3 regions of the Brevibacillus sp. 1238 genome follow, and region 3 is predicted to be linked to each of the others. Evidence: riboswitches for the same ligand, from Rfam matches in the RefSeq annotation. Region 3 holds a riboswitch; each other region holds the start of a gene.
The links. Region 3 has a riboswitch for cobalamin ahead of cobO (cob(I)yrinic acid a,c-diamide adenosyltransferase). Riboswitches for the same ligand answer to the same signal wherever they lie in the genome.
Positions count from the first base shown of each region.

Region 1: linked by a shared signal. The riboswitch ahead of M2298_RS17795 (hypothetical protein) and the one ahead of cobO (cob(I)yrinic acid a,c-diamide adenosyltransferase) in region 3 are both predicted to bind cobalamin.
Region 2: linked by a shared signal. The riboswitch ahead of metE (5-methyltetrahydropteroyltriglutamate--homocysteine S-methyltransferase) and the one ahead of cobO (cob(I)yrinic acid a,c-diamide adenosyltransferase) in region 3 are both predicted to bind cobalamin.

Region 1 is NZ_JARXWC010000007.1:162,596-165,872, reverse strand. Features, by position in the region: gene mmgD (citrate synthase) at 1-994, opposite strand, end outside; gene M2298_RS17795 (hypothetical protein) at 984-1,229, opposite strand; cobalamin riboswitch at 1,383-1,581, opposite strand; gene M2298_RS17790 (YhgE/Pip domain-containing protein) at 1,702-3,277, opposite strand, start outside.
Region 2 is NZ_JARXWC010000002.1:688,991-692,267, forward strand. Features, by position in the region: gene brnQ (branched-chain amino acid transport system II carrier protein) at 1-1,091, shown strand, start outside; cobalamin riboswitch at 1,250-1,450, shown strand; gene metE (5-methyltetrahydropteroyltriglutamate--homocysteine S-methyltransferase) at 1,591-3,277, shown strand, end outside.
Region 3 is NZ_JARXWC010000001.1:78,648-81,924, reverse strand. Features, by position in the region: gene cobD (threonine-phosphate decarboxylase CobD) at 1-628, opposite strand, end outside; gene cobO (cob(I)yrinic acid a,c-diamide adenosyltransferase) at 628-1,167, opposite strand; cobalamin riboswitch at 1,438-1,659, opposite strand; gene M2298_RS00380 (TerD family protein) at 1,840-3,277, opposite strand, start outside.

The DNA.
Region 1 (3,277 bases), on a different contig from region 3:
TGTACAGCGGAATCGGAATCCCCAGCATCCAGTAAACCGGAGCGGCGTAGTAGTCCAGATTCGGGTAAATGCCCTTCTCGCGCTCCATGATTTTTTCGCCTGCCTCGCACATCTGGTACAGCAAGTCGTCGCCTTTTGCATCACACAATTGTTTCAGGGCGTCCTTCATCATCAGTGCGCGCGGGTCGATCTTTTTCATGTACACGCGGTGCCCGAAGCCCATGATCCGCGCCTTGTTGGCCAGCTTGGACTCCAGCAAAGCTTCAAACTCCTTGACCGAGCCTGCCTCAAGCAGCATGTGCATCACCGCTTCGTTCGCGCCGCCGTGCAAGTTCCCTTTCAAGGAAGCGACCGCCCCGGTCAACGCCCCGTACAAATCCGACATCGTCGAGGCAATGACGCGTGCCGTAAACGTCGAATTAGGCATCTCATGCTCGCTGTACAAAACAAGCGAACGGTCGAAGATGGCTTCTTCAAAGTCGGACGGGATTTTGCCCGTGATCATGTACAGGAAATTCGCACTGTACGACAGCTCCGGCAGCGGCGCGATCAGCGCTTCCTTTTGAATCACGCGGTAGCTGTTGGCGACGATGTTCGGCACTTTGCCCAGCAGCTTGTAAGCCCGCTCCTTGTTGGCTTGCGCCGTGCAGTTGTCCAGTTGGCTGTCGTATCCGGCAAGCGCAGAAAGCCCGGTGCGCAAGCCGTCCATCGGATGCGTTTTTTCCGGCAGCAGCTTGAGCATGTCGAATACTTGGTTCGGTATGTCGTACTCGGCTTTCAGCTTTTCTTCCACTTCGCGCTTTTGCTGTTCGTTCGGCAACGATTCTTCCAGCAAAAGATGGACGATATCCAAGTAACGATGCGCTTTGGACAGCTCGATCAAATCGTACCCTTTGATGACGATTTCCCCTTGCTTCGTATCCAAAAAGGAAATGCTCGTTTCCGCAGCGACCACACCTTCCAGACCTGGAAAAAACTTTTCTTCAGCTCCCATTCTCTTCATCCTCCGCCCCGATTAAGTTGACCTTTAGACGTTGATAAGCCTTGTCGAGATTGTGCAAAAGCTTTTCTTGATCTGCCTGATTTTCTGCTCGCCTGATGACCTCTGCTTTTAATTTCGCGTAATGCGCTTTGATCGCGCTCGGGTTCTCTATCGTCAAGTTGTTCATAATGCACGCCTGAAAATCGTTGGTGAAATACTCCACCGTTCCAAACAAAAAATCACTCATCCGTCACGTACCCTCCTGAAAATCCGCACAAAAAAACAACTTCCGCAGAAGTTGTTAAGAGGCGAATGAATACCGAAACAAGCATGCTGATTGTGAAAATCAAAAACACGCCTATCCATCTCGCACTTAACACCCCCTATCCTCGTAGGTATTGATGTTGCGCTCAAACAGGCAGGTCTCCTGGCTTATGATCATCGCTTTTCGAACCTTCCCATTTTCGGCTGGCGAAAACAGTGGTATCTTCGAATCGCTCCCAATTACAGTTGCGGGACAGCGTCGGATTCGAACCGAACTTCCCTTTTAAGCAGATAAAAGTGTTGAATTTATCTGCACCTGTTTGTACACGTATGAAGTTTGCTCTCAATATATCAGTTATTTTGAAAATTAACAATTCTTTTCTTTGCTAAATATTGGATATTACGGCCATGATGCCAGCCCATCTACTGACAGGCTGGCATCATGGCCGAGCGGATTACCCGATGATCTTCGTTTTCTTCGCGTTTTCCATCGATTTTTGAATCAGCCCGCTCAGCGGTCGTTTCAAAGCCAGCGCAATAAACAGACTGATGCCGATGAAGCCGCACAGCATGAGAATATCCCGAATCGCCGTCTCCCAGAGGACGCCCCCGACCCCTTCACGCAACAAACTGATCGCGTAGGTGAACGGCATAAACGGATTGAGTGCCTGGAAAAAAGGCGCCGTCATGCTGATCGGGAACGTGCCCCCGGAGCTGGAAAACTGGAAGACCATGAAAATGATCGCGATACCCTTGCCGACATTGCCGAATACCGACAACAGCGTATACGTGATCGTCACGAACACCATACTGACGAGCATCGCGAAAAGGACAAACGGAACTTTGTCAGCCACATACGCTTCCAAAATGTAAAAGTCACCGAGCGTAATACACAGTGCCTGGAACAGCCCGATTGTCACGAATGTGCCCAGGCGGCCAAGGTACAGCTGGTACGGCTTGTAGCGTCCGTCCGGGTTCTCCGGGTCTGGTTTGAGCAAAGAAATCAGCAAGGTCGCTCCTACCCATAGCGACAATACTCCGTAAAAAGGCGACATCGCCGAACCGTAGTTCGGAATCGGATATTTGCGGTTTTCCTTGATCTGCACCGGACTTGCCAAAAACTCGCTCTCTCGCTTGATATCCCCGCGCAGCAGCTTGGCGAGATCGGCAAAGTGATTGTTCGCCTCGACCTCTCTCAGCTTGTCCGCCGCTTGCGCAATCGCACTCTCCAGCTTGGGCAGATCATCGCGCACCAGCTCGGCTACCCGGTGGACGCCGTTCTCCACCTCAGGCAGCTTGTTGCGGACAAAGTCAGCCAGCTTGGTCAGCTCCGCCTCGGCTTGCGGCAAATCGTTTTGGATGAAGCCAGCCGCCTGGTCGAGCTTTTGCTTGATTTCTGGCAAATGCTGCTTGAGGAACGGCGCTGCCGTGTGGATCGCTTTGGCAAACGCTTCGGACTTGCTTTGCAACGTTTGCGCCAGTTCATGGACCCGCGCCTGAATCTGCGGCAGCTCCTGCTCGATTCGTTTCAGTTCGGCCAGCCCCAGCTCCAGTCCGGCTTTTGTCTCTTTCAAAATCGCCTCGATATCCGGCAGCTTGTCTTTTGCTTTTTGCAGCAGTTCGGCGGAATCGCCCACGACTGTTTTCAGCTTTTCGATGCCCTCGGCGATTTTCGGAACGATTTCGCTATCGTAGCGCGCCAGGATGTCTCCCAGCTCCGCACTCGTGTTTTTCGCCAACTGATTCAGACTCTCGATCAAGTCTCTTGCGGGCTTTTTCCCGTCTGCCAACGCTTTCGCTATCGTATCGAGAATCTCGATTTGCCGATGCATTTTCTCTTCCAGCTTATGGAGCCGCTCGGAAAAAGGCGTCAGCGGCTGCCCCGGAATGTAGCGGTTCAGCTTGTCGACCAGCGCAGAGGTGTGTTCGACGATACGCGCAGCTTTGCCTAGCTTGTCAGACACAGCCTGCACTTCGGCAGCTGTAGGCAACCGTTCGGGATTGATTTGCAGCAGCCTGTCTGTCAGTTGC
Region 2 (3,277 bases), on a different contig from region 3:
TTTTGCTCTACTTGGCAATCGGGCCGTTTTTCGCCATTCCGCGATCCGGGAACGTCTCGTTTGAGATCGGAATCAAGCCATTTTTGTCCGAGCAAGCTGGTCCGGTTCCACTGATCGTCTTCACCGTCTTGTTCTTTACACTCGCTTGCCTGTTATCTCTCAATCCTGGAAAAATTATCAATGTAGTCGGAAAAGTCTTGACACCGATCAAGCTGACTTTTATCGGCGTGATTGTGTTGACGGCGATTTTGTTCCCGATTGGCGCGCTGCAAGCACCTGTGACGGACTATCAGTCCAAAGCGTTTTACAAAGGCTTTCAGGACGGCTATTTAACCTTGGACGCTTTGGGGGCATTTGTGTTTGGAATCATCATCGTGAATGCGATCAAGCAAAGAGGCATCACGGCGAAAAAGCAAATTTTGCTCACGTGCGCAAAAGCAACGATGATCGCGGGCGCACTTCTGGCGTTCTTTTACACGGTGCTTGCCTATATGGGCGCTTCCAGTGTGGAGAAGCTTGGTCATCTGGAAAACGGGGCGCAAATTTTGGCCAAGGTGTCCAATTACTACTTCGGCTCTTACGGCGCCGTTTTGCTTGGCCTCATGATTACGATCGCATGCCTGACCACCAGTGTCGGCCTCATTACAGCTTGCTCTTCGTTTTTCCATTCGCTGTTTCCGGCGATCTCGTATAAAAAGTTTGCCGTCATTCTGGCTGTGTTCAGTACACTCGTCGCCAATATCGGCTTGACGGCGCTGATCAAAGTGTCGGTTCCGATCTTGATGACCATGTACCCGATTGCGATTTCCCTCGTCTTTTTAACGTTTATGCACAAAGGATTTGGCGGAAGACCAGAGGTGTATCAGGGAAGCTTGCTCGCTACTTTTCTGATCAGCCTGTTTGACGGACTGAACGCGGCAGGTGCCCAGCTTCCCGTCATCAACGACTTCTTTACTCGCTACTTGCCGATGTATACGATCGGGCTTGGCTGGATGCTGCCCGCTGTTGCAGGCGCTGTGATCGGCTACACTATTTACATGATTCGCAAACCTTCTCTGCGGGCACAGGAGCTGCGATTGACCAAGCAATAAACCGGAAAGCTGGCAGAGTAGAGGCAATCAGGCTGAACTTTGAAATAATTTTGGTGAGTGGAAATAGTTTAGCATGACAAAAACTGGTTTACGTGTTACTGTAAGGAGAAAGGTGCTCTTTTGCTAGATGCGAGAGCACATGCACTCATACCGACAATTTCATATGAGTGGGAACAGGTTCTTTGGCCGCGAAAATCGGCGCAAGGATGAAAAGGGAAGTCGGTGAGAATCCGACACGGTCCCGCCACTGTATGAGGGGAGTTTGCACAGCGATAAGCCACTGGTCGAGACGGACTGGGAAGGCGTTGTGCAGATCGTGATCCTCAAGTCAGGAGACCTGCCTGTTTCGACAACACTGCTTAACCTACGGGAGATAGGGAGGTGTTAGGATGCTGTGATCTCAGTGCTTATTTGGCATTTCTAACGTTCTTTTTGACCGTTGGAAGTGCCTTTTTTGATTGGCTTTACAAATACCTTCAATGGATGGGAGAGAAAGCTCATGAAAAGCAGCAACCTGGGATATCCGCGAATCGGCAAAGACCGGGAGTGGAAAAAAGCATTGGAGTCCTTTTGGGCAGGCAAATTGGAAGAGTCAGCGTTCCTTGCGCAAATGGAGCAAATCCGCCAGCAGCATCTGATCAAGCAAAAAGACAAAGGCATCGAGTGGATTCCCGTCAACGACTTTACTTACTACGATCACATGCTGGACATGGCTGTCATGTTCGGACTCGTTCCGAAGCGTTTTGCCTATGATGGCGGCCCGGTACCGCTCGATACGTACTTCGCCATGGCGCGCGGCAACAAAGAAGCTGTCGCAAGCGAAATGACCAAGTGGTTCAATACGAACTATCACTACATCGTTCCTGAGTTTGGCGAACGCCCGCCAGTGCTGGCAGAGAACAGGCCGCTGAAAGCGTACCTGGAGGCCAGGGATCAGCTGGGCATCGTCGGGAAGCCGGTGATTGTCGGGCCGTACACGTTTGTCAAGCTGGCGAAAGGATATGCGAAAGACGAGTTCGAACGCGTTGTCGATCAGATCGTGCCGCTTTACGTGGACGTGCTTCGTGAACTCGAACTGCATGGCGTGGAATGGGTGCAAATCGATGAGCCGGCTTTCGTCCAAGATATTTCCGAGCAGGACAGAGCGCTCATTCGCCGGGTGTACGAACAGTTCAGTCAGGCGCTGCCACACCTCAAGCTGATGGTTCAGACGTATTTCGAAGCGGTGGATTGGTACGAGGAGCTGATCGCGCTGCCAGTGGAAGGCTTGGGCCTGGACTTTGTCCACGGAGGAAAAGCGAATTTGGCCAACCTGACGGCACATGGTTTCCCGCAGGAAAAAGTGCTCGGCGCAGGAATCATCGATGGCCGCAACATTTGGCGCTCGGCCCTGGAGGAAAAGTGGGAGCTGGTCAAGACGATCAGCAATGTGGTCGACCCGGACCGGATTTGGCTACAGCCATCGAGCAGCCTTTTGCATGTTCCCGTCACTGTTGAAGCAGAAACCGATTTGCCTGGGGAAGTTCAAGCGGCATTAGCCTTTGCGGACGAAAAATTGGGAGAAGTGCAGCTTTTAGTCCAAGGATTCCGATTTGGAAAGTATGTTATCTCGAAGGAAATTGCCCAGAACGAAAAGGACTTGCTCCGCCTGGCCGAGTCTCCGGCGAGAAACCGGGAGAAAGTACAGCAGGCTCGAAAAGCGCTGGAGACGACAGAAGCCAAACGCGACGTGCCGTTCCACGAGCGCCGCGATATCCAGCAAGCCGCCTGGAAGCTGCCGCTTTTGCCTACAACGACGATCGGCAGTTTCCCGCAGACGGCAGAGGTTCGTCAGGCCAGACAGCAGTACAAAAAAGGGAACTGGACAGTCGAGCAGTACGATGCCTTCATCGCGGAGCAAATCAAGCAGTGGATTGCGATTCAGGAAGAGATCGGGCTGGACGTGCTTGTCCACGGCGAGTTTGAACGGACAGACATGGTCGAATATTTCGGGGAAAAGCTCGACGGCTTCGTCTTCACGAAAAATGGCTGGGTTCAGTCGTACGGTTCCCGTTGCGTCAAGCCACCTGTCATCTACGGCGATGTGCAGTTCGTCGCTCCCATGACCGTCAAAGAGAGCGTATACGCCAAGTCGTTGACGGAAAAACCAGTAAAAGGCATGCTGACAGGCCCGGCGACCATTTTGA
Region 3 (3,277 bases):
GCGGAAAGCTCTCCAGGCGACTCGCCAGCGTAAATTGCCGTTCTTCCGCCACGAAATCGAGAAAAGCTTCGTCCACGACCAGCCAGGTGCCTGTCTCTGCCGCCCAGTCCGCCATTTGCAACAGCTCCTGCGGCTCGTACAAGATCCCGGTCGGGTTGTTCGGCGAGCCGACAAATACGAGATCAGCCTGTTCAAACAGCTTGTACAGCTCGGCGCGATCCGGCTTGTAGCCGTTCTCTGCTTTTCCGTAGCAACCAATGACACGCGCGCCAAACTGCTCGGAAAGCTCTGCATATTCCGAAAAGCACGGATACACGACGCCGACTGTCTCTGGTTGCAGCCCGAGAATCGCCAAAGCCATCGCTTCCGCCGCTCCATTGGCTGGCAAAAGACATGCTTCCGGCAGTCCGAGACGCTTCGCCAGCGCCTGGCGAAACTCGCGGTGTCCCGGGTCCGGATAGCGCAACACCGCAGACAGCGAATCCAGCAGCATGTCCCTGACCCGTTCCGGCATGCCGAGCGGATTGATATTGGCGCTGAAATCGAGAAACTCCCCTGGCTTTACGCCAAAGCGTTGCGAGGCGGTCAGCAAGTCGCCACCGTGACCATACGTTTCCAGCACGTTCATTAAAATTCTACCCCCAGCACTGCTGGTATTCCTTCGTCATAGTAATGCTTGAGCGGCTTCATTTCTGTCACCAGATCAGCCATGTCCATCACTTCTTGCTTGGCGCTCCGCCCCGTCACGACCAGATGCACATGGCTCGGCCTGTTTTGAATCGCTTCCAAAACATCCGACAGCGGCAGCACATCGTCAATGGGAAAACGATCGATCGCCAGCGCGTTGTTCAGCTCGTCCAAAATCACGACGTCATACGCTCCCGAAGACAGCTTTTCCCGGGCAAAAGTCCACGCCTCCTTGAGCGCTTCCCGATGCTCCTCTGGCGTCTTCGTCCACGTAAAGCCTACGCCCTTTTGCACGATCTCGATGCCGAGCTTGTCAAAAATGATTTTCTCTCCATACGTCCGCTCAGGCGACTTGATGAACTGAATCATAATCACCTTTTTCCCCCGCCCGGTCGCCCGTACAGCCAGGCCCACCGCTGCTGTCGTCTTTCCTTTTCCGTCTCCGGTATAGACCAAAAACAGTCCACGTTTATTGCTCACAACGCACACCCCCAGATTGAAGTGAAGACCTTGCTGTCATTTTGACCCTACATACTTTTCAGGGCCCCCGTCAGTTACCTAAAAAGGATAGTTTTCTCCAGCCCTTTTCAGGTACTTTTCGGGGACCCCATTGTCCAGTCCAAAAAGTGTCAGCGATTGCTTGTCAGGCGCACAAAAAAACGCTTTGTTTTCCAAAATCTAGAAGGAAAACAAAGCGCGGATAGCTGACAAAAACAATCCTCACCTCTTCCTTTGACCCGAAGGAAAACAGTGCATACACCAAAACAGGCAGGTTTCCTGGCTCAAGGATCATCACTCTTCTTCTCCTTCCCGCCTCGTAGTGGGGCAGTGGATGGCGCCGTTGCCAGGAAGAAGAGCTACTCTTTTACAGTGGCGGGACCGCGTTGGCATTTCACCAAACTTCCCTTTTAACCCTGTCTTTCACGAAATAAGCACTCGCAAAAACACAAGGACCTGTTTTCTATCCTATTCAAATGTCGTTCATTCATTTCAATAACACTCACTTGTTTTAATAATAGCAAATGCTACCGTGGATTCAAGCAAAAGCTGCAAATCGGAGAGGGAAAATGGAAAAACACGGAAAATCCGAGGGAGCGATTCTTGCAAACAACGAAAAAAGCCAGCCTGAGCTGACTTTTAAACTTCCCATCATTAACCAGCGAGGAAATCAGCCAAGATCACTTCCATGTCAAACGGGGTAATCCCCTCTTCCATGGAAAAAACCGTGTCTGCTTCCTCCATCCGGTCGGTAATCGTCCCTCTCGCCTGTGCGTGCAGGGTGAACAGCTCGTGCAAGGTCGGCTTCACAAGTGTCGTCAGCGCGCGGCCCATCCATTCGATACCGCCGCCATTTGCCTCTACGTTGTTGACGAAGCGCGGATGCGAACGCAGCGCGATGTCCGTCCAAATGACTTTTCGCTCTGCCAGATCGAGAATGACCGGGAGGCAGATCGTCGAACGGGCAGCGATGTCGGCTTTATCCTGAACTGTCAACGGTTCAAAAACTTCGCCGGACTCGGGCTGACTGCGGATCATCCAGCCTGCGAAGCACTCCGGCAAATCGCAATACGGCTGGCTCGTAAACGAGTTCAGTGACATCACGACATAGCGCCCGCCGTATCGAAGCACTGACTCGATATCGACATCGATGAACTCGCACGCTCCGTTCGGCGCTTGTACGACATCGCCGCTATGGCAGGCGCGATACTTCTCGGACCGCAAATTGGTGTAGGACACATGCTCCATGTACGTCCACTTCTCGTCATACAGGACAGCGGACAAATCGATATCTACCCGCCCGGTAGGGACATCGTTGACGATCCCTTCCTTCCACCAGGTGAAAAAGCGGATCGTGCTCCCCTCGGGGATCGGCAGTCTGGAGCCGCGCGCTATCGTGCGCAACGCCTTGCTTGCCGATCTTTGGGAAAAAGGCACCAGTTGCTCGTGCAATTGCGGGTCGATATAAACTTTTCCGAGAGCAGGCAAGGCAGAAAAGCGCTGAATCAACACCTCGCGACATATCCCGGCTGCACGCGCGCGCTGTTCATCCACCAGCCGTGGAAGCGCATTGGGGATCGCCTGTACTTTTGCCACTTCTCCTTTTGGAAAGAACGTTCGCCACTCACCGTATCGCTCCCGCTTGTCAAAGTGATTCATCACCTGCAAAAGGACGGGGGTCGATACAGAAGTCGCTATCTGCTCAAAGGAGCGCAACACCTGATCGCCCGCTTCCGTCAAGCGGAGCATGTGATCCAGCCGTCGGGCAAATTCACCTGGCCGTTGCATCAGCAATCTGGTCGCTTCTTTTATATCGCACACCAGGATCGCCAGCTCGACCTGACTGTTGAAAGTCTCGATGCGCCGATTGTTGCGCAAAATATCAAACGCTTCCGCTGCCCGCGGATAGCGGTCTTTGTATTCAAAAGGATGCAAAATCTCCCCGAGGCGAATCCAGCGGTTTTTATAGCGCTGCATGTCTTCCGCCAGGTTCGGGCTTGCTTCCAGCAATCGAAGCAACAGCCTGCGCTCGGCCCGTCTGAACTTGCGAAACTTCACAGGAGCAGCCAGGCTGACATCCCCGTCGGACAGA